One region of the Streptomyces sp. NPDC012935 genome, then DNA from elsewhere that is predicted to be linked to it. Evidence: a T-box and tRNA genes for the amino acid it is inferred to sense, from the RefSeq annotation. Region 1 holds a T-box; the other regions hold tRNA genes.
What was found. The T-box of region 1 lies ahead of serS (serine--tRNA ligase). A T-box ahead of a tRNA ligase gene usually reads a tRNA of that ligase, here a tRNA-Ser.
Positions count from the first base shown of each region.

Region 2: it encodes a tRNA-Ser, which carries the amino acid that the T-box ahead of serS (serine--tRNA ligase) is inferred to sense. The anticodon was not compared.
Region 3: it encodes a tRNA-Ser, which carries the amino acid that the T-box ahead of serS (serine--tRNA ligase) is inferred to sense. The anticodon was not compared.

Region 1 covers NZ_JBIBBC010000036.1:16,327-26,716, forward strand. Annotated here, with positions in the region: gene tadA (tRNA adenosine(34) deaminase TadA) at 150-635, shown strand; gene ACFY5C_RS40835 (amidohydrolase) at 731-2,326, opposite strand; gene brnQ (branched-chain amino acid transport system II carrier protein) at 2,323-3,654, opposite strand; gene ACFY5C_RS40845 (sigma 54-interacting transcriptional regulator) at 3,763-5,097, opposite strand; gene serS (serine--tRNA ligase) at 5,239-6,519, opposite strand; T-box leader at 6,595-6,814, opposite strand; gene pdxT (pyridoxal 5'-phosphate synthase glutaminase subunit PdxT) at 6,864-7,427, opposite strand; gene pdxS (pyridoxal 5'-phosphate synthase lyase subunit PdxS) at 7,429-8,313, opposite strand; gene ACFY5C_RS40865 (PLP-dependent aminotransferase family protein) at 8,416-9,834, shown strand; gene asnB (asparagine synthase (glutamine-hydrolyzing)) at 9,850-10,390, opposite strand, start outside.
Region 2 covers NZ_JBIBBC010000002.1:143,771-154,160, forward strand. Annotated here, with positions in the region: gene ACFY5C_RS05980 (bifunctional MaoC family dehydratase N-terminal/OB-fold nucleic acid binding domain-containing protein) at 16-969, opposite strand; gene ACFY5C_RS05985 (hypothetical protein) at 1,278-1,604, opposite strand; gene ACFY5C_RS05990 (bifunctional DNA primase/polymerase) at 1,983-2,849, shown strand; gene ACFY5C_RS05995 (hypothetical protein) at 2,924-3,355, shown strand; gene ACFY5C_RS06000 (DinB family protein) at 3,607-4,137, shown strand; gene ACFY5C_RS06005 (amphi-Trp domain-containing protein) at 4,241-4,609, shown strand; gene ACFY5C_RS06010 (VOC family protein) at 4,753-5,106, shown strand; gene ACFY5C_RS06015 (hypothetical protein) at 5,460-5,849, opposite strand; tRNA gene ACFY5C_RS06020 (tRNA-Trp) at 6,283-6,357, shown strand; tRNA gene ACFY5C_RS06025 (tRNA-Ser) at 6,617-6,703, opposite strand; gene ACFY5C_RS06030 (S1C family serine protease) at 6,861-8,450, opposite strand; gene ACFY5C_RS06035 (glycerophosphodiester phosphodiesterase) at 8,726-9,553, shown strand; gene ACFY5C_RS06040 (ATP-binding protein) at 9,724-10,362, shown strand.
Region 3 covers NZ_JBIBBC010000002.1:131,266-141,655, forward strand. Annotated here, with positions in the region: gene ACFY5C_RS05930 (calcium-binding protein) at 1-210, shown strand, start outside; gene ACFY5C_RS05935 (hypothetical protein) at 265-1,641, opposite strand; tRNA gene ACFY5C_RS05940 (tRNA-Arg) at 2,278-2,350, opposite strand; tRNA gene ACFY5C_RS05945 (tRNA-Ser) at 2,554-2,644, opposite strand; gene ACFY5C_RS05950 (SSI family serine proteinase inhibitor) at 2,849-3,358, shown strand; gene ACFY5C_RS05955 (PAS domain-containing protein) at 3,670-7,977, shown strand; gene ACFY5C_RS05960 (long-chain fatty acid--CoA ligase) at 8,157-9,812, opposite strand; gene ACFY5C_RS05965 (SigE family RNA polymerase sigma factor) at 10,171-10,390, opposite strand, start outside.

The DNA of each region.
Region 1 (10,390 bases):
TACATATCAATCGCTTACGCATGGCTGCAATGATTTTAGATGAATATAACATCCGAAAAGAAGTTAAAAGTAGCAATTACCAATTCAGCACGCTACACTACTGTTAAGGAGAGATATGAGTGGATATTTTTGACGCAGATCGTTTATTTATGAAACAAGCATTAGAGGAAGCTCAACAGGCTGCATTACTTGGGGAAGTACCAATTGGTGCAGTACTTGTTTATGAAGGAAAAATCATTGCACGTGCGCATAATTTAAGAGAAACAACGCAAAATGCAACAACACATGCGGAGCTGTTAGTGATTCAAGAAGCCTGCAAAAAAATAGGGAGTTGGCGACTGGAGGATACTACTCTTTATGTTACATTGGAGCCTTGTCCAATGTGTGCAGGAGCCATTCTCCAATCACGTGTACCCCGAGTTGTTTATGGGGCAAGAGATCAAAAAGCTGGCTGTGTAGATTCTCTTTACCATTTATTAAATGATGAACGCTTTAATCATGAATGTGATGTAACAGAAGGGATTTTAGCCGAGGAATGTGGTCAAATTTTAACAGACTTTTTTAAGGCATTACGAGACCGTAAAAAAGCTGAGAAAAAAGCACGATTAGCTTCCAACGATGTAAATGGTCTTTAAAGAAGGTGCCTCCTAATGAGACACCTTCTTTAATATTTAAGGGAATGGCGATATATATGAAATATGTCGTAGCAGCGACCATCTTCATAACTAATTTATTGAGCTTGAATAGTGGATTGTGTAAAAACACATTCTCCTTCGATATATGTAGCGAATGGTTTTACATGCATAAGCTGGTTATGTGAAAGCGTCAACAAATCGTCTGTTAGTACAACAAAATTAGCTTCATAGCCCTCTTTTAACTGACCAACGTTCTCCATACGAATCATCGTCTTGGCATCAACTGTGTATAGCTGTAATGCCTCCTCTACAGAGATTTTTTCTGCGGTACCTAAATCTGTTCCATCATAGGCTGTTCGTGTAACAGCTGCTTGTATCGTAACAAAGGGATTAGCCGCTTCTGCCCATGATGTAGCAGGCGCATCTGAAGAGAGCGCTGTCGCAATCCCCCTCTTGAGAAATGTTTGTACACCATATAATGTCTGTGTTTTTTCTAGCCCTAGATTCTCTAAATAACTCTCAATTTCACAAAATAAGAAGATGGGTTGTGGCACAAAGCCTATCCCCCATTCAGCAGCTTTTTGCAAGGCACTTTTAGATGGCATGGCTGCATGCTCAATACGAACAGACGGTGCATCTGTTAACCAAGCCTTTTCCTCATAAAATGTGTCGACAATTAGATCAATGGCTCTGTCCCCCATTGCATGAACCACTAATTGAATACCATATTCTTTTGCTACCGCAGCAGCCGCTAGCAGCTCCTCTTTCGAAGTCATCGCTATGCCTTTTTCATCACTTCCCAAAAATGGCTCAGAAACAAGTGCTGTACGGCCTGAAACACTGCCATCCGAAAATAGCTTAATGCCTCCGATATAGGCTCCTGCAGAACGATCAATAGTATTTGCTGTCAACAGCTCATATCGTTGAATATCTTCCCAGATATAATAAACTGCTACGCGTTGCTTAAAACCTTTTTCTCGGGCTTTACGATACAGGCCTAAATAATCAATTGGTGCTACCGTGGCCATTAATTCTGTAATACTTGTTACACCATAGGATGCCAAAGTTTGTGATAGCTTTAGAAGCCTTTTGACAATCTCTTCTTCAGATGGTGTAGGTAAATGCTGTAGTACTAGATTACGTGCATTTTCACGCAGTACGCCTGTAGGTTCTCCATTTTCATCCCGATCGATTTGTCCACCCTGTGGATCAAGCGTATCCTTCGTAATACCTGCGATTGCTAATGCTTTACTATTAACCGATATAATATGACCACATGTACGCATAACAATGACAGGTAACTCTGTAGAGGCACGGTCTAAGTCCTCTTTTAAAGGCGCTCTTTTTTCCTTTAGTTTCCCTTCATCATAGCCCCAGCCTAATAGCCATCCCCGCTGACTTGCATCATAGTTTGCTAATGCATTAATTATATCCTCAATAGAATAAATATATGGAGGTAAACAAGCCACTTGTTCCATAACATCCGCTAACATAATCGGATGCATATGAGCGTCAATAATCCCAGGAATAATGACCTTTCCTTGTAAATCTATTATTTCTCCCTGATAGGGGGGTAAATCTTCCTGTTGTCCAATCCAAAGTATCTTTCTTCCTTCGATTACCATAGCAGTTGCAGATGGCTGAATAGTATCTGCTGTATATATCTTTGCGTTACAAATAATTTGCATCATTTTTCAACTCCTATTTCTTCTATACCAAAAGTAGATTTTTCAGGATCTTCTGCTTTCAGCACCTTATGCAAAATAGTACCGATAATAAAGCCAACAATAGATGGCATAATCCAAGCAAATCCACTAGACTGCAATGGTAAATGCATGACCAACTGTGTCACACCAGGTATCGTAATTTCATAGCTAGCAAATGTTTCAACGACGCTTACTAGAAATGCAAATAGCACAGTTCCTTTATAGGCTCCTGCATTTGGGACAAAACGATCAAAGGCTCCCAGTAGCACAAGTACAATAATGACTGGATAAATTACCAAGAAAATCGGCAATGTAATTTCGACGATGGCACCTACACCTAAGGAGCCAATAGTTGCGCCTACTACACACATAATAAAGACCCACGTTCTATAGCCAAGCTTCTCTTTTGTTAGTTCATTTAAAAACTGTGAGGATATGACCATGACACCAATCGCTGATGTTAAGCAGGCAAAAACAACACATATAGCTAGTAACGCTTTACCCAAATTACCAATGACACTAAAGGCAATGCCCGCTAATAGTTCTGTATCACTGCCAGGATTTGTGATGATGCCACTACTTGTAGCCCCTAAATAGAGCAGGCCACCATATACTGCAATTAACCCTATTGCAGCAATAGCCATTCCACCAAGCGCGACCTTTTTAGATTGTTTCCCTTTATAGCCATAGCCCACTATTGCTGCTAAAAAGATTGGCGCACAAAGAATACCTGTTCCCACATCTCCTGTTTGATAGGCTGCTATTATGGAGTTGGCAAAAATCCTTTCTGCTCCTGTATTAATTGCCGCTCCTATTGGGTCTAATACCCCTTTACCAATGAGGATAATAAGGATAAGAACAAGAACAGGCGTCAACCATTTTCCAATCTTATCAATCACATTTGATTGGTCCATCGCAAAGTAAAAGCAAATCGCGAAAAATGCTAATACTGACACAATTAAAGGTACGTTCGGAATAATTTGTGATACTCCTAATTCATGAGTTGTCGCTGACATCCTCGGTATTGTGACAACCATCCCAATACAAACCATCATGACCGTATTAAAGGCTTTATAAAACCAATTTCCGATTGGTCTTGTGAGCGCTTCCACAGTTCCCCCAGTATTATAAATTGCATACACCGCAAGCACAGGTAAAATAACACCTGTTAAGCTAAAGCCCATCAGAGCGGAAATCCATGATTCCCCTGCACTATTTCCTATGGATGGCGGAAAGATTAAATTCCCAGCACCAAAAAATATAGCAAATAAGGCTAGCCCCACGATTATCGTATGCTGCATAACTTTAGACATATCCTCAACCCCTTTATAATCGTTTACAGAAGATTTATCTAAATAATAAAAAATTTAATAACACGAAAAAAGGAGATAAATTTTTATCCCCTTTTTGTAAAATTTTTTTTACAACAATTCATATTTTAAACACTTATATTTTAGTAATTGACGAGAAATACCTAAACGTCTAGCTGTTTCCGCTAATCGTCCATCAGTTTCACGCAACTTTTCCGCTATAATTAGACGCTCGTAGGCTTCCGTTAAATCTCGTAAATGTCCAGATTGGTTGTTTTGCATGATCGATTGAGTTGAATGTTGAACATTTTTTTTAATCCTCTCTGGAACATGTTCAACAAGTATTTCATCCCCAAGCAAATTATTATATGCCGATTCAAGGGCATTTTTTAGTTCACGCACATTCCCCGGCCAATGATAGGCATAAAATAACTGAATTACTTCATTACAATAGCTTACATTTTTCTGTAGTGTATGTTCATTGTAAAATTGTATATAAAAATCAAGGATAAGTGGAATATCTTCCTTCCTTAATCTTAGCGGTGGCAAATCAATTTGAAGAACATTTAAGCGATAAAATAAGTCCTCGCGTAGCCTTTTTTCAGCTAATAGTTTGTCCACATCTTCATTGACAGTAGTAATATACCGTATATCCAAGGGCTCACCATTTAACACTTTTATATCTACCGCATGTAAAAGTTTCGCCTGCAAAGATATATCCAATAAATTAAGGTGGTCAATGAGTAGCGTCCCTCCATTAGCCTCCTGTAACTTTCCACTTTTTGCTTCATTGCCCGAGCCGTATAGCTGAGTAAATATATTATCCTCTGTTAATGTTGAGCAGTTCAAAGTAATAAACGGCTTTGTATAGCGTTCACTTTCATTGTGTATGCCTTGTGCGATTATATCTTTCCCAGTTCCAGTTTCCCCAGTTAGTAAAACTGGTGCACTTTTTTGAGCACTACGACGTGCCTTTTCAAGTTGAGTTTTCATTTCGGCGTTTGTTGTAATGTAATCCTCTAAACGATAGGTTGTATGATTATCTCGATATAATTTATGTCCCAGGAAATTGTCTAAGTATTTAATTTGCTTAGTTTCATAAAAATGTTTTGAAAATTCAATGGCACCAATGGCTTTTCCATGCTCCATAATGGGATAGGTCGAACTCAGTGATAAATAACTAAAACCGTTCAATGTTGTCAGTTGTTGTTCATAGTATAAAACTGGCTGCCCTGTTTGTATGACTTGAAAAACAGTACTTGTCTCAGGTGATAAATTTTGATAATTATCAGTCACTGTGCTGTGAAAAAATTCATCTGGTGTTAAGCCGATTTCCAATAATATATTTAAATCTGCTAAATCATAAAAGATTGCACAGCCTTTATCATCTGTAATTAAAACATTATCAAATTCACTGAAAGCCTGTGCAAATTGTTGCAATTCCATGAATTTCTCCCCCTTGTCCCCATGAATATTACCCATTATAACGAATTTTCAAAAATTATGAGAGATTTCAATTTTAGCAACACAAAAAAGCTATTTTAGAACATCCATAAAGGAATTGTCTAAAATAGCTTTATCTGTCGTTTATTTTGGTGCGATTACTTCTTTACCGCCCATATAAGGTCTTAAAACTTCAGGAATTACTACGCTGCCATCAGCTTGTTGGTAGTTTTCTAGAAGAGCAGCAACTGTACGACCAATGGCAAGACCTGAGCCGTTTAATGTATGCACATATTCTGGTTTTGCATTTGGCTCACGACGGAAGCGGATATTTGCTCGTCGTGCCTGGAAATCCTCAAAGTTAGAGCAAGAAGAAATTTCACGGTACATGTTTTGTGCAGGAATCCAAACTTCTAAATCATATTTTTTCGCTGCAGTAAAACCTAAATCAGCTGTACACATTTTTAACTTACGATATGGTAAGCCTAGTAATTGTAATACTTTTTCTGCATGACTTGTTAGTAGCTCTAATTGTTCGTATGACTCCTCTGGTTTTACAAAACGAACTAATTCTACTTTATTGAACTGGTGTTGACGAATTAAACCACGTGTATCACGACCTGCAGATCCCGCTTCTGAACGGAAGCAAGCACTATACGCTGCAAAGCCTTGTGGTAAAGCTTCAGCCGGTAAAATCTCATCTCGATAGAAGTTCGTTACTGGTACTTCTGCAGTTGGAATCATAAAATAATCTGTTTCCTCTAATTTGAATACATCTTCCTCAAATTTCGGAAGTTGCCCTGTACCTGTTAGGCTATCTCGATTAACAATGACAGGTGGTAGCATTTCCTCGTAACCATGCTCCTCTGCATGTAAATCCATCATGAATGTCATTAATGCTCGTTCTAAACGAGCACCAAGACCACGATAGAATAAGAAACGGCTACCTGTTACTTTCGCGCCGCGTTCAAAGTCTACAATTTTTAAATCCGTTGCAAGGTCCCAGTGTGCTTTAATATCAAAATCAAATGTCGGAATTTCACCCCACGTATATTCTTCAACATTGTCATCCTCTGTTGTGCCTACTGGTACAGATTCATGTGGGATGTTTGGTAAACGCATCATCATATCTTTAAAGCGCTCTTCAACATCATTTAATTGTACATCTAATTCTTTAATTTCATCGCCAACCTGACGCATACGAGCAATGACTTCATCAGCATTTTCTTTGTTGCGTTTCATAACTGAGATTTGTTCAGATACTTTATTGCGTTCTGCTTTTAATTCTTCTGTTTTGGCAATCAATTCACGACGTTTTGCATCTAAGTCTTCAAAGTCATCTAAGTTTCCCAAGTCCTCATTACGTGTTAATAACATCTCTTTAATTTCCGTGAAATTCTCACGGACGCGTTTAATATCTAACATCTTCATACCTCCAATAGTTTCTTCATGATGGAAAATCGTTGCAGCGAAATGAACACAAAAAAGCCCTCATCCCTAAAAAGGGACGAGAGCTACCCGCGTTGCCACCCTAATTGACTAGACATATTTCTGCCTAGTCCACTTATTTCATAACGGCATTTCAGCCGGCTACAGCCTACTTCATTCACTTCGACTGTGCAACTCCAGGACGGATTCACAAGTGCTTTTATCAGCTTCCACCAACCGCTGACTCTCTAAAAAAAACGTGCTTGCTACTACTTCCCATCATCGTGTTCAGTTATTTAAAATTTAAACATACTGTACTATATGAAAACAAATTTTGCAAGTCATACCATAGAGGTTACAAAATATTCAAGAATTCGTGTATCCTCTGTTAATTCGGGATGAAACGAACAACCCAATAAATGGCCATCTTGTGCCAAGATTATTTTCCCTTCATGTTGTGCAAGAATTTCAACACCTTTACCTACCGCTTCAATATGAGGTGCACGAATAAATACTGCTGGAATCCCTACACCTACTTTAGGAATATCTAGTTGTACTTCGAAGCTATCCACCTGACGTCCATACGAGTTTCTTGCTACAGTCACGTCCATCACAGCCAAATGTGGTTCATCTTCAATTAGATCCTTGGCTAATAAAATTACTCCCGCACATGTACCAAGCATCGGTAATCCTTGCTGAGCAAGTCCACGAATTGGCTCTAGCAGATCAAATCGATCCAGCAATTTTCTCATTGTAGTGCTTTCTCCACCTGGTAACACAAGTCCATCTAGGTTTCCTAAATCCTTTCTTTGTTTTACTTGAATTGCTTCACAACCAAGAGCTTCTAACATTTGTATATGCTCACGAACTGCTCCTTGTAATGCTAATACACCAATTCGCTTCATGCTACCAACCTCGCTCTTGCATACGCTCGTTGTGTCCAAGCTGTGCAATATCAATCCCCTTCATTGGCACTCCGAGCTCTTTTGATATTTCCGCAATAATCTTATAGTCTTTATAATGAGTAGTCGCCTCTACAATGGCACGTGCAAATTTTTCAGGGTTCTCAGATTTAAAAATACCTGAACCAACGAAAACGCCATCAGCTCCAAGTTCCATCATTAAGGCTGCATCAGCAGGCGTTGCCACTCCTCCTGCTGCGAAGTTTACTACTGGTAAACGACCAAGACGTTTAATTTCTCTTAATAACTCGAAAGGAGCTCCTAGTAATTTCGCCTCTGTCATTAATTCATCCTCTGTCATTCCTACGACTTTACGAACCTGTGCATTTACTTTACGAATATGGCGAACGGCCTCCACAATATTCCCTGTACCTGGTTCACCTTTAGTTCGTAACATCGAGGCACCTTCCCCGATACGACGGGTTGCCTCTCCTAAATCACGACAGCCACACACAAACGGTACTGTGTATTCACTTTTTAATAAATGGTATTCTTCATCAGCTGGTGTTAAAACTTCACTTTCATCAATATAATCAACACCCATTGCTTCTAAGACACGTGCTTCAACAATATGACCAATACGTGCTTTGGCCATCACAGGAATAGTTACAGCCCCCATCACTCCCTCAACAATACGAGGATCGGCCATGCGTGCAACGCCACCTGCTTTCCGAATATCTGACGGTACTCTTTCTAATGCCATAACTGCTACAGCACCTGCAGCTTCTGCAATTTTTGCTTGCTCTGCATTAATGACATCCATAATGACGCCGCCTTTTTGCATTTCTGCCATTCCACGCTTTACTAGCTCTGTACCTGTTTGTTTCATTTTCTAACCTCCACCTTTATGATGAAGTTTAGTATAATAGAAATTGACCATATCAAAATATCCAGTTTTTAAAATATTTATAGGGTCAGGAGGTTCCAGATCATGGATATGCTTTTATTCCAGCTTGAAAGAGATAGTGATAAACCGCTTTATGATCAGCTTTATAACGGTATTAAAGAAGCTATTATTTCTAAAAAAATAACTGTAGGAGAAAAACTGCCTTCAAAAAGAAAATTAGCTGATTTTTTAAACATTTCCCAAACAACAATTGAAATTGCCTATGCTCAGCTTTTAGCTGAAGGCTATATTATGTCCAAATCACGTATTGGCTATTTTGTAGAAGAAATAGATGAACTGCCCTACATTCAACAAGATACTGTGGCGTCCATTAATGAACATCCTAAGAAAAAGTCTTACAAAATCGATTTTAATCCAGGATCTATTGATATCGATGCTTTTCCATTTCAAACATGGAGAAAGTATGCAAAAGAGCTTTTTGACGATACCTCAAAGGAGCTATTATTAACAGGGGAACCACAAGGTGAACTGTCTTTACGCACAGAGATTGCTAATTATTTATATCAATCCCGTGGTGTTGTATGCCACCCTGAACAAATTGTTATTGGTTCAGGGACGGAGCAGCTCCTCCCTATGATTCTCCGTCTTTTTAGTGAGGACACCAGCTTTGCATTAGAAAACCCAGGATACCCTGCCGTCCATCGAATGTTTTCGCAGCATAAACGAAAAGTTTATCCAATTGCAGTTGATGAAGAGGGCATAATTATTCATGATCTTGAAGAAACAAATGCTAATGTTGTGTATATTACACCCTCACATCAATTCCCAACTGGGGCTGTATTATCTGCTACAAGACGAGCACAAGCTTTAAATTGGGCGGCACAAAGCACCTCTCGTTATATTATTGAGGATGATTATGATTCGGAATTTCGTTATGCTGGAAAACCAATTCCTGCCCTACACGCATTAGATCGAAACGATAAAGTTATTTACATGAGTACTTTTACTAAATCTTTAATGCCATCCTTGCGAGTAGCTTATTTTGTACTTCCACCTAAACTACTTGCTACTTATAACGATGTCTTTAATTATTATTCATCAACGGTGCCTCGTTTTGATCAGCATATTGTAGCAAATTTTATGGGTGATGGGCATTTTGCAAAGCATCTCAATCGTATGCGTAAAATTTATCGTAAAAAACATGATAAACTAACTTCTATTTTAGAAAAATATTCATCATCCATTAACATTACTGGTGAACAAGCGGGTATGCATATTTTATTAGAGGTTCAACACACATTTTCAGAAAAACAATTACAACAGCTCGCGTCTCAAGCAGAAATCGGTATTTATCCATTATCAGCCTATAGACTAGATCACTATGAATCTTCACAAGCTCAATTTTTATTAGGTTTTGGAGGGATTCCCGTACAAGCAATCGAATCATCCATTGAGCAGTTGATGGATTGCTGGAGTATACAAAAAAATGACCCATCTACGTAGATGGGTCGTTTTATATTAAGTCTCAATTAATTGAATTTGATAATGCTCAAACCAAGTATGAATTTGCCCTAGATAAGCTAAAAGCTGGGGACCTGCCATTAATTGCCCATACCACGGAACCTTAAAAGAGCTACCTCCCGATTCAATTAACTCCGCAAGCTTTTGTCGTTCAAATAGTTCATGCAAAATTGAATTTTTATCATGTAGAATTTCCTTCAACCATTTTTGCACTCCTGCTGTATAGATAGGATGATATGTTTTTGGATAAGGATTTTTTTTACGATATAACACTTCATTCGGCAATAGATGTGCCATTGATTTTCGAAGTAATCCTTTTTCTATTCCATCTAAATTCTTCATTTCCCACGGAATATTCCAGGCATATTCTACAAGCCGATGATCTGCAAAAGGGACACGTACCTCTAAACTTGCCCCCATACTCATACGATCCTTCCGCTCTAATAATGTTTGCATAAACCATAGCATATTTAAGTAGGACATTTCACGATGCTTTGCCTCTGCTAGACCTTCTCCATCTAGCAAAGGAACTTCAGCT
Region 2 (10,390 bases), on a different contig from region 1:
CTCCCTCACCGCCCGTCATGTGTCCGCCCCCTGCATCCCCTCGGCCTCCTGAACGCGCCAGACCGGCAGCGCCAACTCCTCCTCGTACTCCTGGAATTCGAGCCGCACCGGCAGCCCGATGCGCACCTTGTCGTACGGCACCCCCAGCACGTTGCCGATCATCCGCACCCCTTCGGCCAGTTCGATCAGGCCGACCGCGTACGGAGGATCGAAGGCGGGGAACGGGGGGTGGTGCATCACGACGTACGAATAGACCGTCCCCTCGCCACTCGCCTCGACCGTGTCCCAGTCCGGCCCGCCGCAGGCGTTGCAGCCGGGCAGCCAGGGGTGGCGGAGGGTGCCGCAGCCGGTACAGCGCTGGATGAGCAGTCTGTGCTGCTCCACGCCCTCCCAGAAGCCGGCGTTGTCGCGGTTGACGACGGGGCGAGGGCGTGCGGGCTTCTGCCGCCGGTCCGGCTGTGATGGCTGCTCCCGCCCTGCCCGACGTATGGGCGCGTACTTGAGGATGCGGAAGCGGTGGGTGCCTACGAGGTCGGGGCCGACGCGGATGTCCATGCGGGTGGTGACGAAGTACCCCGTGCCCAGCTTCGTCGTCTTCTTCTCCGAGATCGACTCGATCACCGAGTCGAAGGTGATCTCGTCCCCCGGGCGCAGGGGCCGTAAATACTCCTGCTCGCAGTCCGTGGCGACCACCGAGGTGAAACCCGCCTCGTCGAGCAGGCCGAGCAGGTCGTCGTACGCGTGCGTGCGTCCCGTATGGCCGACGAGGCCGCTCATGGTCCACGCCTGGAGCATGGTGGGCGGCGCAATGGCGTCCGGTCCCGAGTACGCCGGGTTGGTGTCGCCCATCGCCTCGCACCAGTGCCGGATCATGGGCATATTGACGGGGTCCCTGCCGGCGCGGGCCACGGCGGCGCGCCGCCCCTCGTAAGCCTTGAGCCGCGTCGCGAACTCGTCTCCCGCTTTCACCTCATGGCTCACCACCGACTCGTAGCTCACCGTCGCCACCCCTCGTCCTCATCGCCCCACGGCGCATCGCACTGACACTTCTGGTACACCGCGACCGCCGATCCGGTTCCCACCACTTCTCGGGAACGTCCACGAGGCCCTACGAAGGTTTCTGACTGTCCGTCAGATACGACACACTGTCAAGGCCGCAGAAAACGCCTGTGCGGCGGTACCGAAGTACCGCCGCACAGACGCGTTGCACCTACAGAGCACACCCCACACAGTCCGAGGAGGCCGGTGCCTGAGCACGGGGCACCGACCCCCTCAGCTCACCACCAGAGCGGCGTGAAGTTGACGGACGTGTTGTCGTTGCCCTGGTTGACGGAGGTGAACGCGGAGCCGTTGACCTGGGCGGTGTTGCTCTGGTTCGAGGCGCCGGAGCCGGTCGCCTGCTGCTGGGTGGTGGACGAGGTGCCGTAGTTGTCGCCGCCGACCCCGCTGCCGATGAGGCCCTGAGCGGCGGTCGTGACAGCCGCGCTGGATCCGTCGTCCGCGAAGGCGCCGTTGTCCGCCGTCGCGACGCCGGCGAAGAGGGCGGCGGCCAGCGGGAGTGCGGAGACGGCGGCGATGACGCGGGCGGTACGGATGCTTGCCATGTTTGTTCCTCCAGAACAGGTGCGCCCAGGCTCCCCGCCGGACGCATTGGTGGTGCATGAAGTACTGCTCGTTCCCGGGCAGTTGGCCGACCGCCCCGGAGTTCTGCACGACGTCGCGAGATCAGAGTTGCCCACCGAATCCCCGGCGAACCACCCCGGAAGCCCCTATTCGCCCTGAAGCGTGATGACAAGTCGATAAACCCCTTTCGCCACTTCCAACTCCCAAGACAGGGCAGTACGGGCAGCTCCGCCCCAAGCCCCACAAGGGAGGAAAGGTTCCCGCGCACTTCCGGCCAATCCCTGCCGACCGGCGGGTCGCCCGGCGAGTCACACCCTCCCCCTCTTTCTTTTTTCGAACACACGTACGAACATAGAGGCATGGCCACCACCGACCGGCAGGCCACGACGCTGGCCCTCGCACACGCCCTGTCAGCCGCCGAACGCGGACTGGCCGTCATCCCCCTGTCCCGGACGAAGCTCCCGGCCCTGCGCTCCCCACACCGCGACGACCCCGATCCCGCGCCCTGCCACGGCGAGTGCGGCCGCTTCGGACACGGGGTCTACGACGCCTCCACCAACCCGGCCCGCATCCGCGAACTCTTCGCCGCCGCCCCCTGGGCCACGGGCTACGGCATCGCCTGCGGCCTGCCCCCGCACCACCTGATCGGCATCGACCTCGACACCAAGTCCGGTACGGACTCCTCCGCCGCCCTGCGCGAACTGGCCCTGCGCCACCTGTTCACCATTCCGCCCACGGTGGTCGTCCTGACCCCCAGCGGCGGCCGCCACCTCTGGCTGACCGGCCCGGCCGACGTCGTCGTCCCCAACTCGGCGGGGCGCCTCGCACCCGGCATCGACATCCGAGGCGCCGGCGGCTACCTCGTCGGCCCCGGCTCCCGCACCGACCACGGCACCTACAGCACCGCTCCCGGCACCTCCCACATAACCCCCGCACCCTGCCCGCGCGCCCTCCTGCGCCTTCTGCTCCCCCCGCCCCGTACGCACCACTTCACGCCCCCGTCGGCCGGCGACCACGGCCAGGGGCTCGTCCAGTTCGTGCTCGCCGCCCATGAGGGCCAGCGCAACACCCGCCTGTTCTGGGCTGCCTGCCGGGCCTACGAGGACGGCATCGGCCCCGCCCTCGTCGACCCCCTTGTCGAGGCGGCACTCAACACCGGCCTGACCGAACGCGAGGCCCGCGCGACGATCGCGTCGGCGGCGCGGATGACGAGGCACCGGCCCTGACGGGCGCAGCCGCCCGACCGAGGCCTCGAAAAATGCACGGGAGCTCGATGCACCACCGCCCTAGAGTGCCGACCATGTCGCTGACCCGAGTCGTCCTCACGTCCGGCCGCTCGCTCGACCTCGCCGAGCTGCGGCTCTCCTCGACGTACGGCGGAATGCTGGAGGGCTACCCGTGCAGGCTGGTCAACGACATGAAGATCAAGGGCCTCGTCCACACCGCGGAACGTGCCCACCCGTCCGCGCCGGTGCACCTCGTGCCGCCGCCACGCGACTATCCCGACCAGTACGCGGGTGCGTTCGGCCCCGTCGAGGTGCTGCCCTCCGTGGCCTGCGTCGGCGCCTTCCACTCCACGGCCCTCGACCGCGACCGCGACCCGGTCCTCCACCGCTCCGCTCTCACGATCATCTGGTTCCAGCCGACCACGCACGTGCCGTACGGCTGCGATGCGGAGGAGGCGCTGCGCGAGGTGGATTGGGAGGGGCTGGCGCGGGACTACGAGCTCTAGGGATCGCGGTCTCCGGCACGCTACGACCTCCAGCGTTCCAGCGTGCTACGGCCCGTCACGCCCTACGGCCTCTCGCGGGCTACGGGCTCTCACGTCCTACGGCCTCCCGCGGGCTACGGTCTCCACGTCCTACGGCCTCTCGCGCGCTGCGGGCTCTCGCGCCCTACGGCCCTGAAGGCAGCCCTCCCGGGGTAGCGGGGGTGGGGAAATCGGCTTGCCCCGCGGGGGAGCCCCTGTGCCAAGGTCGGCCGATGAGCGTTTCCCGACGTGACCTGCTGCGCTGGCAGTTCGATCTGACCTGGGCGTTGTTCGAGTACCACCTCGAGCGGCTCCGGCCCGAGGACTTCCTGTGGAAACCGGGGCCGCACTGCTGGACGGTGCGCCGGGCCGACGACGGCACCTGGGTGCCGGACTGGGCAGAGACGGAGCCCGAACCGGTCCCGGTGCCGACGATCGCCTGGGTCAGCTGGCACATCGGCTGGTGGTGGAGCGTGGCCACGGACCATCTGCGAGGACGCCCGCCCCGGGAGCGGACCGACGTCGCGTGGCCCGGCGACGGCACGGCAGCCGTCGCCTGGCTGCGCGACCTGCGCGCGGACTGGCTGACAGCACTGGAGGGGCTCGACGACGCGGATCTCGACGCCACGGCGCCGTTCCCGTGGCCGAAGGACCCGCAGTACACCGTCGCCCACATGATCGGCTGGGTGAACGCCGAGCTGATGAAGAACGCCGCGGAGATCGGGCAGTTGAGGCTGCTGCGGGCGAGCCGTACGGGCGGCTGACCTGGGATTTCACTGCACGTCGCCACGAGATGTCCAACTCGGCCCGCACCCCCAGAATGGGCATTACCGGGTGTTTTGTGCGCTGGATCGGATCGGAGACGCCATGACGGACCTCAAGTTTGAGCAGAAGCGCTCCCTCTCCCGCCTGGAGGCGGCTGATCAGCTCGCGGCGCTCGCGGCCGCTTTGCGGCAGGGCGGGGACGCCGAACTGGAAATCGATCCCTGGAAGTTGAGTCTGCGGATCCCTGCCGACCTTCACAGTGAGATCGAGTTCGAGGTCGAGGATGGGGAGATCGAACTCGAGATCGAGCTCAAGTGGCCGATCACACCGGCCGCGCGGTCGGCGTCGTCGCCGCCGACAGAAGAGCGGGCCGCCACGAAGCGGACGACTGCGAAGCGGACGACTGCGAAGCCGGCCACAGCAAAGCGATCCACCGCTGCCGGGAAGCGGGCCGGAGCGAAGCAGTCCTGAACTCGGCGGCACCGCGCTTCGCAGCGCAGCACGTGAGAGCGGCGAGCGGCGAGCGGCGAGCGGCGAGCGGCGAGCGGCGAGCGGCGAGCGGCGAGCGGAAGGAACGCCTGTTCTCGAAGTCACGGTGTGCCTAGGCTCGGCACATGACCTTGGAATGGGAACAGGTAATTGTTCACTCGGCGGATCCGGTGACCTTGGGGCAGTGGTGGGCCACGGCTCTTGGTTGGGTTGTGGTCCACTCCGATGACGACGAGTTCGAGATCCGCCCGGAGCCGGATAGCCTGCCAGGGTTGGACTTCGTCCGGCTTGATGAGGCCAAGAAGGCCAAGAGCCGTCTGCATCTCGACTTCAGGCCTGATGACCAGGACGCCGAGGTGGCACGCCTCGAGGCTCTCGGCGCGAAGCGCGTGGACATCGGCCAGGGTGACCAGTCGTGGGTCGTCATGGCAGACCCTGAAGGCAACGAGTTCTGTGTCCTTGCCCAACGGCGTAAGTGAAAACCGATGAGGGCACGCGTGGCCGTCAACGCCCCCGCCGATAGGCCAGGACGATCCCGACCGTAGCCAGCACCGCGACCACGACAACGAACCAAGTGGGCATTGAGTCAAGCCCCTTGTAGGCGATCGGGACGGTCACGGACATCGGACCCCCTTGGGCGGCAACCATCTCCGAGTGCCCACGGCCAAGCTCGAGATGCTTTGCCCGGAGGCATCCCCCGCGACGTGCAGGTGTCGCGCACGAGAACGGCCCCTGACCCCTTCACCCGGTCAGGGGCCGTTCACCAGCTTCTGCCAAGGTCAGACCGGCGAACCCGCGCCGCCGCAGTCGCAGCCACGCTCGCCGTGCTCGCTCAACCACCAGTCACAACAGGAACGATCACTGCGGCGGCAGCAGACAGCAGGCCCCCTACAGCGAGAGCGCCGTTGAACTTCTCTTTGGCCGTTGGGAACACGGAGCGGCTGACGTTTCCCACCTTGCTGCGCAGGACGATCATCTTGATCTTCTGCCACCTGTGCTGACGCTTCGAGCAGCCCATCAACACGCCGTAAGCGTTGTTGCGGCAGTAGGTCTGCCCGTCTCGGTTGACGGCTCCGCACCAGACCGGCACCTGGAAGGCGGCATAGGCCGAGACACCGACTGACAGAGCCGCGATCACCGGCAATGCCCATTGCTGGCTCCAGGCAACGACCAAGGCAGCAGCCACCATGTATCCCCAGTACAGACGCACTACTTTCCCCATGGGCACGCAGAGTATCGGCGCATATGCGCAGCGCATAGGCGTGAATTGGACAGGCGCCTGTGCGGGCCCTGACCGCGTCGCCGGCCACGGACGTCACAAGTGCGGGCGTCCCAGAGCGGGTTGTGCACTTCGGGAGAGCCGATCCCTTGCCGTCCGAGCCATGCATCCGCCGTTGCCGCCACCTGGTCATCGCGGCCGACGACCGGCGCCGCCAGCCGTATTGCCGGGCAGCAACGCTCGCGTTTGAGTGGCCGAGCCGGTGATCCAGCGGTTGCGCTGAGACTCCGGGATGGACAGGACCCCGTTCGCGAGTGCCGAACGAGCTGGGGCATGCGCGGGGAACCCCCACCCCGTCTGCCTTTCCCGTCCGCGTCGCGCCAGGGGAAGGTGATGGCTTGGCAGATCCGTCAGCCGCAACGATCGCGGCCAAGGGCGGGACGTAGCGCAGTGGTCGACGCGAGCGGTCTCCAGAACCGCGGGGACGCCGGTTCGAATCCGGTCGTCCCGCCCCCTTGAGCGATCACGAAGCAACCCTCGGTTCGAGTGGCGGCGTTAGCGAGCAGTCCAACCGTTGAGGGCGATCCGCCCCGTCTCGCGCTCTCTCTACACGCCAGTCGGATCAACAGCAGCCATGGCCAGAGGCTATGCGTGCCATGCCCCTGTCGTGCCCGCTCGACCGGGGAGCCACGGGGAACACCGGGGGCCAGCGGTGCCTGGACATGCCAACGGCCCCTGACCGATCCAGCAGGTCAGGGGCCGTTCACATGCGGTGGGTGTGGGATTTGAACCCACGGTGACATCGCTGCCACGACGGTTTTCAAGACCGTTCCCTTAGGCCGCTCGGGCAACCCACCTCGGCCCCGGCCCACCTGCGCCGGAGCGGCTACAGCCTACCGGCAGCGCGGGCTATACGGAGTGCGTGGTCCACATGGGGCCCAATGGCTCCGCCGTCAGGATGGGTTGGTCGGGCGGAGCCGGTCGTACGCGCGCGTGGCCGCGTGGCCGTCGGTGTCAGCTGTCGCCCGTGCGGGAGCCCAGGGTCAGGTCGACCGTGTGGGACTGGCTGCCCCGTTCGTAGGTGATCGTGACCTTGTCGCCGGGCTTGTGGGTCCAGATCTCGCCGATCAGGGTCGGGCCGGAGTCGATCACCCGGTCGTCGAGCTTGGTGATGACATCGCCGGGCTTGAGGCCGGCCTTGGCTGCGGGGCCGCCCGCCTCGACCGCGTCCGACCCGCTGGCACCCTGCTCGGTGATCTTGGCGCCGTCGGTGGTGTCCTCCAGGGAGACGGAGGCGCCGATCTTGGCGTAGACCGGCTTGCCGGTCTTGATCAGCTGCTGGGCGACGTACTTGGCCTGGTTGATCGGGATGGCGAAGCCGAGGCCGATCGAGCCGGACTGGCTGGTGCCGCCCAGGCCGTTGGCGGCGGACTGGATCGCGGAGTTGATGCCGATGACGTTGCCCTGCGCGTCCAGCAGCGGGCCGCCGGAGTTGCCGGGGTTGATCGAGGCGTCCGTCTGCAGGGCGCTCATGTACGAGGCGTTGCTGCCGGTGCCGTCGCTGGAGGCCACCGGGCGGTTCTTGGCGCTGATGATGCCGGTGGTGACCGTGTTGGACAGGCCGAAGGGGGCGCCGATCGCGATCGTCGAGTCGCCGACGGCCACCTTGTCGGAGTCGCCCAGCGTGAGCGGCTTGAGGTCCGACGGGGCGTTCTTGAGCTTGATGACCGCGACGTCGTAGCCCTGCGCGTTGCCCACGACCTCCGCGTCGTACTTCTTGCCGTTCGCGAAGGTCGCCGTCAGCTTGCCGCCGTCGACCGCGTCGGCCACCACGTGGTTGTTGGTGACGATGTGGCCCTCGGTGTCGAAGACGAAGCCGGTGCCGGTGCCACCCTCGCCGCCGCTGCTCTCCGCCTGGATGGTGACGGTGCTCGGCAGCGCCCTTGCGGTCACGCCCGCTACGGTGCCCGGGTCGCGCTTGACGGAGCCGCCGCTGTCGGGGGCGGAGACGGTCGTCGAGGAGGTGTTCTCGTTGTTCTTGGCCAGGGTGTAGCCGAGACCGCCGCCCAGGCCGCCTGCGACCAGCGCGGCGATGAGGACCCCGGCGAGCAGTCCGCCCCGCCCGCGGCCGGACTTGGGCTCCGGCTGCTGGTAGGCCGTACCCCAGCCGGAGCCCCCACCGAAACCACCGGCACCGAAGCCACCCGCACCGGCACCACCCGTGGCGGCACCGCTGTCGGCGTACGACGGTGTGCCGGGCGGCGGCGGGGGCGGCCAGGACGCGTCAGGGGCAGAGCTTTGCGGAGCAGGAGCAGGAGCAGGAGAAGGGGCGGAGTCAGGCGCCGGGGCCGGCTGCTGGGCTCCGTGCGAAGCGGACTCGGCGGCGGGCGGCTGAGAGCCCTCGGCGGCCCTGTGGGCGTAGGGCTCGGTGCCGGTCGAGACCGCCGGGGCGTCACTCGGCACCGGAGGGATCTGAGCGGTCGGGGCGTCGCCGCCCTCGGGAACCGGGCGCTCCTGGGACGCCGGAGCAGCAGGAGCATCCACCGGCACAGGGGGTGCGGACGGGGCCGGGGGTACCGCGGCGCCCTCGTTCTCGGTGCTCACAGCTTCTCTCCTCGATCCACGGCTGTTGATATCGGTCGCACTCGGTCACGCCCGTTCACGCTGGCCAGTAATTGTCGGCTGTCGGCGCTTCAGCTGTGCATGGCTTTTTGTATGCCGTCAGCTTTTCCCACGGGCCGTCAGAGCACCATAAGCGGTCGCTGTGGGTTCGCGGCCACTCTTTATATAGGTCATGTGCGACTAAACGAGCACAATCCGAGTGTCTTTACGACTCCTCCGGTCGCACGTCTACCCCCGCTCGGTGGCACCATGACGCGGTGACCCACGCACGGCAGCAGCAGATCCAAGTCGTCGCCCATCGCGGAGCCTCCGAAGACGCCCCCGAGCACACCCTGGCCGCGTACAAGAAGGCCATCGAGGATGGCGCGGACGCCCTTGAGTGCGACGTACGCCTCACCGCCGACGGTCACCTCGTGTGCGTCCACGACCGTCGCGTCAACCGTACGTCCAACGGCCGCGGCGCGGTCTCGGCGCTGGAACTCGCCGAGCTCGCCGCCCTGGACTTCGGCTCCCGCAAGAACCGTGACTCATGGAAGAACCGTGCCGAGGAGCCGGACTGGGAGTTCCGGCCGGAGGACCCCGAGGACACCTCCGTACTCACTCTGGAGCGGCTGCTGGAGCTCGTCGCCGACGCGGGGCGGCGCGTGGAGCTGGCGATCGAGACCAAGCATCCGACCAGGTGGGCGGGGCAGGTCGAGGAACGGCTGCTGCTTCTGCTGAAGCGGTTCGGGCTCGACGCGCCCACCTCGGGCGCCGAGTCCCCGGTGCGCGTCATGAGCTTCTCCGCGCGCTCACTGCATCGCGTGCGTGCCGCCTCGCCCACGCTTCCCACGGTCTATCTGATGCAGTTCGTCTCACCGAGGCTGCGGGACGGACGCCTGCCCGCCGGCGTCCACATCGCGGGCCCTTCGATCCGGATCGTGCGCAGTCACCCGGCCTACGTGGAGCGACTGAAGCGGGCCGGCCACCAAGTGCACGTCTGGACCGTGAACGAGCCACAGGATGTCGATCTCTGTGTAGAGCTCGGCGTCGACGCCATCATCACCAACCGCCCGCGCGCGGTGCTGCGCCAGCTCGGCCGCTGAAAACTCGGGGCACACGGGGAAACCCCTAAAACCCCTACAACCACTGCGCAACCCCTTGACCTCATAGCCCCTCCAGCCCCATCCTCCACTCTCGGCCACACCTACGAATTCCAGCCATCCCGATTACAGGGAGTGCTCCGGCGCGTTCGTTCCGTATTCGATCGTTCTGAATGCGTCCCCGGACCTTGGTTGGCCGGTTTCCGGTACAGGCCAATGGGGCATCCACACCGTGGCGTGGGGCAAAGGAGGTCTCGGGGGTGGCGTTGGTGGTGGCACAGGAGGTGCCCACGTCGTCGAGCATGGCCGTTCCCCATGGCCCTGCGGGCGTGGGGAAAGCGCGACACCGTATGCGCTCTCAATTGCGCAGGGGTGGCGTGGCGGAATCGGTCATCGACGATGCCGTACTGATTCTTTCCGAACTCTTGAGCAACGCGTGCAAACACGGCAGGCCGCTGGGTGACGCGCTGTCCGGGGACGGCGACGTCCGTGCCGCATGGCGCGTGGAGACGGGCGGCAGGCTCACGCTGGAGGTGACGGACGGCGGCGGACCCACTCGCCCTGCTCCGGCCACGCCCTCGGTCACCGCGCACGGCGGCCGCGGGCTCAACATCATCACCGCCCTGGCCGACGACTGGGGTGTACGGGACGACGCCCGCGGCGAGGTCACGGTCTGGGTCGTGGTCCACTGCGGCGTTCATGATCCGGATGCCGGGCACCGCCGCGACGATTTCGCTACGCGCGTCGCAGCGCCGGCCGTGGGCGCGATATCCGGCCTCGACTTCGCGGACGCCTTCGACGATCTGGACTGAAGGCAGCGAAGCGTGGGACACGGCATGA
Region 3 (10,390 bases), on a different contig from region 1:
CGGGGCTACACCAACCAGCCGGTCAGGCTCCAGTTCCGCAAGGCCGGTACCACGGCCTACACCACCATCAAGACGGTGTACACCTCCAGCACCGGCAACCTGACGGCCACGGTCCCCGCGTCCGAGGACGGCTACTGGCGCTGGAACTTCGCAGGCACCACCACCACCCCGGCCGTCAACGCGACCGGCGACTTCGTGGACGTGCAGTAACCCGGAACCAACAACAACCCCCAGGTCTGTGACCTGGGGGTTTCGCATGGAGACTCAGTCAGAGGTGACGTTGACCGTGACCGAGCCATAGGCATAGGCATGCCGGGCGTCGCCGTAGTACTGGACGGTGTACTGCACCTCGCCCTTGGCCTTCGGCTGGTCGGTGTAGTGGAACGTGCCGTCCGCGGCGACGGTCGCGGAGCCGATCAGCGTGCCCTCACCCGCCATGGGGTCGTCGAGCCGCCAGATGTCGACGGTGGTCCCCGCGCCGAAGCCCACCGGCGCCACGAGCTTTCCGGTGAGGGTGAGCTGCTGGTTCCGGGGCGACGAGGCAGGCGCTTGCACGGTGACGGTGGTGGCGACCTGCGGGTGGTTCAGGACCTGCAACGTCAGGGACGAAGAGCCGCTGGTCTCGGTGACTGCGAAGATCCGGCTGCCGTCCGGGGCCCAGGCCAGACCGCCGGGCAGGAGGGTGGTGTCGGCGTACTCGGAGGGCGCCTGGAAGTCCCAGGCGGTGTAGGCCGTGGAGTCTCCCTGCGCGAACAGCTGCACGTCGGACCAGGAGGGCCCGTAGACGCCCGCCGCTGTCGTGCCGTCGGGGGCGATCGCCACGGCGGTGGGGGACCAGTTGGTGGTCTGGATGCCGTCGTCCGCCAGGTCGGCCGTGCGCAGCACCTGGTGGTAATGAGCCGCGGCGCAGGCGAGGACGACCTGCCGGCCGTCCGGCGTCAGGGCGAGGTCCTGCAGGCTCTCGCATCCGTCCGGCCCCGGATCGACGCGCTGCACCCGGGTGTCGGCCCGACCGGTACTCACGTCGTACACCGCCACGGCGGCTGCGTTGCCGTCGGACTCGGCAGCCACGAGAGTGTTCGGATCCTGCGGCGCGGCGGCCAGGCGGGGCGAGCCGCGGAACATGTCGAGGCCCTGGCCCCGGGTGACGACCGGCTGCGCGCCCCTCAGGTCCAGGGAGCCCAGGGCGCCCCTCCACGTGTCGAGGCTGTAGCCGAACCAGACCCTGCCTCCGGCCAGCGCGAGGGACGTCGGACCGGCATAGGCACCCGCGCCGGTGCCGGTGTCGTACCTGGCGGTCTCCTGCAGAGTGACGGTGTCGATCGCGGCGATCGCACCGGCGTCGCGCAGCGCCACGTACAGCGTCCTGGAGTCGCTGGACAGCGCGAATCCCCAGGCGCCGTCCGCACCGCTGATCTGCTTGACGACCTGGCCCGTGTAGTCCGTCACGAGAACGCTGTCACCGAACGGGTCACTGAGAAAGACCTGCTGATGGGCCGCGTCGACGGCGATGTCCCGATACGAGCTGATCGGCAGTGGGCTACTGGTGTCCGCGGCGGCCGCGGTCGTTCCGAGGCCGAGGAACGAGAGGCTCAGGGCAGCGGAAAGTGCTGCTCCTTGTGCGAACTGTCTTATGCGCACGTGGTCGGTCGCTTCCTTCAGTAGAACGTCTGGAGGTGAGCTCCGCGGAAGGCACAACGAGCACAGCGGTCAGGCACTGTGCTCGTCACTGCCACTGTCATGATCGACAGGCGGCACTCCTCCAGCGCAGAGCCCGAGCCGGACGTCACACCAGGGGATCACTCAGTGCGGAGCCGGCCGGGAAGCCACCGAGCGCCGAGGGACAAGATCCCGGCGGCCGCACGGGCACTACGACCCTGGTGTTCATGGTCGTGGACACGGGGCGGGCCGGGGTCCGCGCCGTACCGGCGGTGACCGCACCGGGCAGCGCCGCGCCGTGCAGTCGTTCGTGACCGCCCTCTCCTGGCCACCCTGCTCTGGTCGATCCCCCGCCTTCAGGCCAACCACGCGCTGGGCACAGTCTCCTGGCAGGGCGAGCCGCACGTCCATGAGCGAGACGGGGATCGCGGCCGAGACCGCACACGTGACGCTAGCCCGCAGGCCCGGCCAACTCGGCGCTTGCTTGGAGAGTTGGGCCTCGGGAAGCCCAGGACGTCCAGCACGACTCCCCGGGCCGCGACGACCGCACCAACGCTCCCTGGACCAGGGCCCGGAAATGCCGAAGGCCCCGGAGTGATCCGGGGCCTTCGAATTGTGTGCACTCGGCAGGATTCGAACCTGCAACCTTCTGATCCGTAGTCAGATGCTCTATCCGTTAAGCTACGAGTGCTTGTTGTTCTGTTTTCCCGCCGCTCCCGGCCCTTCCGGCCCGCTCGCGGCGACAGGAAGAACATTACATGACTGCCGCCGCCATGTGAAATCCGTTTGCCATACCCCTTGTGACCTGCGGAAACGGTCCGATGGGGCCGGATCTCGGCGAGGCCGCAAAACGCCGAAGCCCCGGTCCGAGGACCGGGGCTTCGTGATCTAGCGCGGAGGCGGAGGGATTTGAACCCTCGATGGGCTTTAAGGCCCAAACCGCATTAGCAGTGCGGCGCCATAGACCGGACTAGGCGACGCCTCCAGCACAGCCGCCCGCGCGAGCGCGAGTGGTGCGTGCAGATGATGACACAGTCGAGCGTGCTGTCACCAATCGACCTCCACGGTACTAGGCGGGTAGGCCACAGGGCAAAGCTCTTCCCGGCGCGCTTCCCGGCACGCTTCGCGGAGCGCCGGGCAGGGAGGGGCGGGGCCGCAACGTCCGCGGAGGTGCGGCGTTAGTCAGGTCATGTTGCAGGTCAAGCGTTCCGCCCCGGCCCGGCGCCTCCGTCGGCTGCTCTTCGTCGCCGCCGGCTCCCTCGTCGCCGTCGGCGTCACCTCCGTCGCGCCCGCCGCCGCGCACGCCCAGGCCGCGCCGGTCCCCCTGGCGCCCCCGTCCCTGAAGGACCCCGGCCGCTCCGGCGACCACCTCACCGTCACCGTCCGCAACGCCGGCGGCGGTGCCGACGGGACCTTTGAGCTGTCCTGCCACCCGGCCGGCGGTGATCACCCCGACGCGGCCGACGCCTGTGCGGTACTCGAACGCGGTAGCAGGTGGGGCAGGGACACCTTCGCCCCGGCGGCGCGGGACGGCTTCTGCACCATGCAGTACGGCGGGCCGGCCACCGCCCATGTCACCGGGACCTGGGCCGGGCGCCCCGTCGACGCGCGGTACGACCGCAGTAACGGGTGCGAGATCGACCGCTGGGACCGGCTCGTGCCGCTCCTTCCCGACCTGCGGCAGCAGGGGCGGCCGTAGCCGCACGACAGCACCGCAGCGCGCCACGTCAGGGAAGCAGGGGGTCCGGTACGCCGTCGCACAGGCTTTCCATGGGGGAAGCATCGGCCCCGTAAAAGTCCCGCGAAGGTCTCGCGAAGTCCGAAGGGCGCTGGCAGGACGTCGGCACAGGCGGTCATACGTTCTGGGTCACTGCGTCGTGCGACCTCCCTCTCATCCGGCGTCGCGAGCGCAACCCCAGCCTTTAGACTCCCTCGCGTGACACGTCGCGGGCCGGTTGGCAAGATGGCCCGAGCGGTCGGCAAGGTGCGGTAACAGGGAGGAAGCGTCTCGTGAGCAGCAGGCCATCCCGAGGCGCTGCTCGCCTCGCAGCCATACTCGACGCGCTTCCCGATGCGTTGGTGCTGGTCAACGCCAATGGGACCGTCGTCAACGCCAACACCATCGCCCTGGAGGCCTTCGAGACGCCGGGGACGGCTCTGGTGGGGCGGGGGCTGCTCGATCTGCTGCCGCAGTTCGACTCCAAGCTGATCCCGGGGTCCATGCGGCGGCCCGACCACATGGATCCGCAGGGCCGGACCAAGCCGACCCGGATGATGGCCAGGCGGACCGACGGCAGCGAGTTCCCGGTCGAGGTCACGTCCGCGAATCTCGAGAACGGGCAACAGGCCTACGACGGATACGGCTACGGCGGTGACGAGCTGCTCATGCTCGTCGTACGGGATCTGACCGGCACCGTCGACACCGAGGCCGAGCTGGCGCGTTCGCAGCGGCAGACCGAGATGATCCTGCGGGCCGCTTCGGAAGGTGTCGTGGGCACCGACACCGACGGGCGGATCGTGCTCGTCAACCCGGCCGCCGCTCAGATACTGGGTTACCGGGCCAGCGACCTCGGCGGACGCGAGCTGCACACGCTCGTCCTGCACTCCCGGGCCGACGGGTCGCCCTTCCCGTACGAGGAGTCCGCGCTCGCCGACACCCTGCGCTCGGGGCGCAAGCACCGGGTGCGTGGGCAGGTGCTGTGGTCCAAGGGCGGGGACGAGGTGTCCGTCGACCTGACCACCGCGCCCGTACGCGACGGCGACCAGCTCGTCGGCGCCGTGATGACCTTCACCGACCGTCGGCCCTACGACGCCCTCGCCGAGGAGAAGACCACCGCCGAGGAGCGGCACGCCCAGGAGCTGGAGCGGCTCGCCGAGGAGCACGCCTCCGAACTGACGGCCCTGCGGCAGAAGCACGTGAACGAGGTCGAGGAGCTCCAGGAGCTGCACGCCGAGGAGCTCGCCGCGGGCGAGGATCGGTACGCCGCGCTCGGGGAGCGGGAGAAGGACCGGTACGAGGCGCTGGCGGCTCGGCATGAGCAGTTGCTGACGCTGCTCGCGGGCTCACTGCGGGGCCCGCTCGACGAACTCCGCCGTGAACTGGCCGCGCTCGCCGCGGACGACGCCGGGCAGCTGTGGCCCGAGGCCAACCAGGTGCTCCATCATCTGTCGGCCGGCTACTCCCGGATCACGACTCTCATCGACAACGTCCTCGGGTACCAGCAGCTCGACTCGGGGACCGACCAGGTCTCCCGTACGAAGGTCATGCTCGACGCCGTCGTCGCCGCGGGTGTCGACGGGGCCGTCGAGCTCATCGGGCCGGGGCGGGTGCAGTTCGCCGTGCACGCGCCGCCCATCGAGGCCGAGGTCGACCCGCAACGCCTGGCCACCGCGCTCGCGCATCTCGTCGCGGATGTCGCGGGGGTCGACGCCACCGGGAACTCGCCCGTGTCGGCGGGCGGTTACATGGACAACACCGTGGTCGTCGCCGCGGCACAGCGCGGTGAGGTCGTACGGATCGAGGTGCGTGGGCCGTATGCCGGGGGAGACCCGGTGCACGAGCCGATCGTGCGCGGGATCGTGCGGGCCCATGGCGGGGTGCTGCAGACGCACGAGGTGCCGGGGATGAGCGGCAGTGCCTACGTCCTCGAAGTGCCCATCGGGGGTGGGGCGGGAGCCGTTCCGGCCGCCCCCGTGGACGGCGTCGCGCCTGAGGTCGCTGACGGGACCGAGGGTGCCGCTGCGGCTACCGGTGCCGAGCAGGGTGGCGGTGCCGGGGGGCGACGGCGGGCCCGGCGGTCCTCCGTGGACGCCTTCCTGGACAGCGACAGGCCCGGTGCCGATTCCGCTGCCGATTCCGCTGCCGCGGAGGGCTCCGCGCCCACCGGGCGGCGGCGCAGGCGGGCAGCAGCTGCCGCTCCGGAGCTGCCCCAGGGTGCGGCGGATGCCGGCGGCGAGCCCTCCGGCGGTACCGGGCGGCGGCGTGGACGGCCTGCCGAGGACGGCGGGGACGGCGTCGCCGAGGGTGCAGTCGTCACGGCCGCCGAGCATGCGGCGGGGGCCGCGGCCACCGGGAACGGCCTGGGCGGGACCGTACCTCCGCAGGGCGTGCCCGCGCCCGGCGGACGACGCGCCCGGCGGGACGGCGGGGAGCAGCACGCTCTGCCGCCCGCCCTGCCCGCTGCCGGTTCCTCCGCTTCGGCTTCCGGGTCCGGTACGGCCGGCTCGGGCGATGCTCCGCAGCCGTCCGGGCGGCGTCGACGTGCCCTGGCCACGGCCGCCGAGCGGGGTGCCGCGCAGGCGCAGGAGGCCGGGCCTCGCCCGGTGTTCGCGCTGCCGCCCGCGGCGGCGGACCGGAGTGCTGTCAGCAGGGGGGAGGAGCAGGGCGGCGGTGAGCCGGCTGCGGCTCCCTCTCCGGCCGCGGCTGTGACGCCGGGTATCGCTGGGGCGCCGGGTGTGGCTGGGGCGCCGGGTGCCCCTGTGGCTCCGGGTGCTGTGGCTCCGGGGGCGATCCCGGCTCCTCCGCAGGGTCAGGTTCCGGGGCAGGTCCCTGCGCCCGCGCAGGTGCCGGCTGCCGGGCAGGGCATTGCTGGGGACGTTCTCGTCGACGAGGGTCGACACGATGCCGTGCCGCACGATCAGGCCGCGGACCACACCCCGCCGCAGCCGCATCCGACCAGCGCTCCGACCGGACGTCGCCGACGGGCCGTGGGCCAGCCGGTTGCGGACCAGCCCGTGCCGGCCGCCGCGCCGAACCCCGCTGCCCCGAGCCTGCCCCTCCCCGCCGAGGCGGCCCCCGGTCAGGCAGCCCCCGAGCAGGGCACCCCGGCTCAAGGCACCCCGGCCCCGCAGCCGTGGCCCGCCGCCGATGACACCCCGGACGCCGGGACTGCCGTACCGGCGAACGTCGCTGCCGGCACGCCCGTACCCCCGCAGGCCGCGCCGGGCGCCCCCGTACCGCCGAAGCCGAACAGCCCTCAGCCGGCCCAGCCCCAGCCCGCCTCGGGCACCCCGGCTCCGGGCACGCCGCTGCCTCCGGAAGCCGCGGCCGGACAGACCGAGCGGGCGGCCCAGCCGCTGCCCGCCGAAGCCGGCGCTTCGGGTGCCCCGGCCGCGCCCGTCGACCCGAACTCGACGCAGGGCCGGGCGATCAGCGTGCGGACGTTGGGGCAGGGGGTGCCGTTCACGCGGCAGGCCGCGCAGGTGCAGCAGCCGACGCCGCCCGCGCAGTCGTCGGCCACGCCTCCCCCGCATCAGACCAGCGGCGGACGGCGCCGCAAGCTGGGCACACCGCCCGACCCCGCCACGCGGCCCGGCGCTTCGCCGGAGCAGGCGGCGCGGCCGCATCCGCCGACCGAGCAGCCGGTGCCCGCACAGTCGCAGCAGTCGCTCGGCGGGCAACCCGCGTCCCAGCCCCAGCCCCAGCCGTCGCTGGCCGGGCAGTCGCGGCTGGCGCCCACGGCCGAGGCGGCCGGGCGGTCGTACGCCATAGGCGCGCCGGACGAGAACGCCGCCGAGGGGCCCGAGCCGCTGGACGGTCCGGGCGGGGCCGTCGAGGTCGCCGACACTCCGCGGCCGCAGCCGATGGACGACGAGCTTCCGCCGGAGCCGCTCGACAACCCGCGGCGGCTGCTGGTGTGGCCCGCCCCGGATGTGACGACCCAGCAGGCGCTGAGCGACCGCGGCTACCGGCCGGTCATCGTGCACTCGCGCGAGGAGGTCGACGCGCAGATCGCGGCGTTCCCCGCCGCGCTGTTCGTCGACCCGCTGACCGGGCCGATCACACGGACCGCGCTGCAGTCGCTGCGGCAGGCCGCGGTCGCCGCGTCGGTACCGGTGATGGTGACCGCGGGCCTCGGACAGGCCTCGCGGGAGGCGGCGTACGGCGCCGACCCCGCCGTACTGCTCAAGGCGCTGGCGCCGCGGGACAGTGAGCAGCACCCGCCGCGGGTGCTGCTGATCGAGGAGCACGCGGAGATCGCGTTGGCGCTGACCGCGACGTTGGAGCGGCGCGGGATGCAGGTGGCACGGGCCGCGAGTGATGCCGACGCGGTGGCGCTGGCGGGTGATTTCCGGCCGAACCTGGTGGTGATGGACCTGCTGCAGGTGCATCGGCGCCGGGCCGGGATCGTCGACTGGCTGCGCGCGAACGGGCAGCTCAACCGCACCCCGCTCGTCGTCTACACCGCCGCCGTCGACCAGGCCGACCTGCCCCGCCTGGCCTCGGGCGAGACGGTGCTGTTCCTGGCCGAACGGTCCACGAGCGGTGAGGTGCAGAGCCGGATCGTGGACCTGCTGGCACGGATCGGTACCAACTGACCGACCGTGCCGTGGCGCCCCTGAAAGGGGGCGCGGGACTGTCTCGATGTGCCCCCCTGCCCCCCCCCTGAAAAGGGGCGCGGGGCTGTCTCGATGTGCGGCTACCGACGCGTGGGGCGGGCAGCCACGGACCACCCGCAGCTGCCCGCCCCACGACGGTTCCCCGCAACGACGCCCCGTCAGAGCTGGGTGACGTCCAGGCCGCCCTCGGCGTACTGCCTGCGCAGCACCTTCTTGTCGAACTTGCCGACGCTCGTCTTCGGCACCGCCGCGATGACCGTCCACCGCTCCGGCAGCTGCCACTTTGCGATCTTGCCCTCGTCGGCGAGGAAGGCGCGCAGGGTCTCGAAGTCGGCGCTTGCGCCCTCCTTGAGGACCACCGTGGCCAGCGGACGCTCGCCCCACTTCTCGTCGGGGACGGCGACCACGGCGGCCTCGGCGACGTCCGGGTGGGACATCAGCGCGTTCTCCAGGTCGACCGAGGAGATCCACTCGCCGCCGGACTTGATGACGTCCTTGGCGCGGTCGGTGAGGGTGAGGAATCCGTCGGCGGAAATGGTGCCGACGTCGCCGGTCTTCAGCCAGCCGTCCTCGCTGAACTTGTCGGCGGGGCGCAGCGGTTCGGCGTCGGGGCCGTTGTAGTACGCGCCCGCGATCCAGGGGCCGCGCACCTCCAGCTCGCCCGCCGACTCGCCGTCCCAGGGGATGCGCTCGCCGCCGGGGCCGGTGAGCCGGGCCTCGACGCTCGTCGGGAAACGGCCCTGCGTCAACCGGTACGCGAACTCCTCCTCCGTACCGACCGCGTGGGCCGGCGGCCGGGCGACCGTGCCGAGCGGCGAGGTCTCCGTCATGCCCCAGGCGTGACAGACCCGCATGCCGAGCTCGTCGAACGCCGCCATCAGCGACGGCGGGCAGGCCGAGCCGCCGATGGTGACCTGGCCGAGGCTGGAGACGTCCCGGGGGCTCGCGGTGAGCTCTGCGAGCAGGCCCTGCCAGATGGTGGGCACGGCGGCCGCATGGGTCGGCTTCTCGCGCTCGATCATCTCGGCGAGGGGCGCGGGCTGAAGGAAGCGGTCCGGCATCAGCATGTTGACGCCGGTCATGAAGGTGGCGTGCGGCAGACCCCAGGCGTTGACGTGGAACTGGGGCACCACCACGAGCGAGGTGTCCTGGTCCGTCAGGCCCATCGACTGGGTCATGTTGACCTGCATGGAGTGCAGGTAGATCGAACGGTGCGAGTAGACGACGCCCTTCGGGTCGCCCGTGGTGCCGGAGGTGTAGCACATGGCGGCGGCCTGCCGCTCGTCCAGCTCCGGCCAGTCGTACGTGGTCGGCTTGTCGGCGATCAGTTCCTCGTACTCGTGCACCTGGACGTCGGCGGCCGCGAGGCCCGAACGGTCACCCGGCCCCGACACCACCACATGCTCCACCGTCTTGAGGTGCGGCAGCAGCGGCACCAGCAGGGGGAGGAGCGAACCATTGGCGATGACGACCCGGTCCGCCGCGTGGTTGACGATCCAGGCCAGCTGCTCGGCCGGGAGGCGCAGGTTGAGCGTGTGCAGGATCGCGCCCATGGAGGGGATCGCGAAGTAGGCCTCGACGTGCTCGGCGTTGTTCCACATCAGGGTCGCGACCCGTTCGTCGCCGGCCACGCCCAGGTCCTCGCGCAGGGCGTGCGCGAGCTGGGCCGCGCGATCGCCGACCTCGGCGAAGGAACGGCGATGCGGCTCCGCCTCACCGGTCCAGCTGGTGACCTGCGATGTTCCGTGGATCGTAGACCCGTGGGTCAGGATCCTCGAGATCAGCAGCGGTACGTCCTGCATGGTGCTCAGCACGGCGGTCCTCCCGGGGCGACATTGCCTACGCGGTAGTAAGGGTTGCGGAGATTCTGCGCGCATACCGCGCGGTATGTCACTAGTACCGGCTGATCGATCACGTCACGTTGCGTTCACGGGGCTGTGACGGTAGGCGGGGCGGTGGCCTTGTTTCGGTGCCGCCCTTGTTTCGGTGCCGGCCTTGCTTCGGCGCCGGCCTTGCTTCGGCGCCGGCCTTGCTTCGGCGCCGGCCTTGCTTCGGCGCCGGCCTTGCTTCGGCCGCGCCCTAGTTTCGGTGGCGGCCTTGCTTCGGGCGCCGCCCTTGCTTCGGTGCCGGCGTCGGCGTCGGCCCTGCTTCGGTCTGGCGTCGGCGTCCGCCCTACCGGACCAGCACCAGCTCAGGGTCCTCTCGCAGCTTCCCCAGGGCTCTCGACACCGCCGACTTCACCGTGCCCACGGAGACGCCGAGCACCTCGGCCGTCTGGACCTCGCTGAGGTCCTCGTAATACCGCAGGACGACCATCGCCCGCTGCCGCGCCGGCAGCCGCATGATCGCGCGCCACATGGCGTCGTGCAGCGCCTGCTGCTCCGCCGGGTCG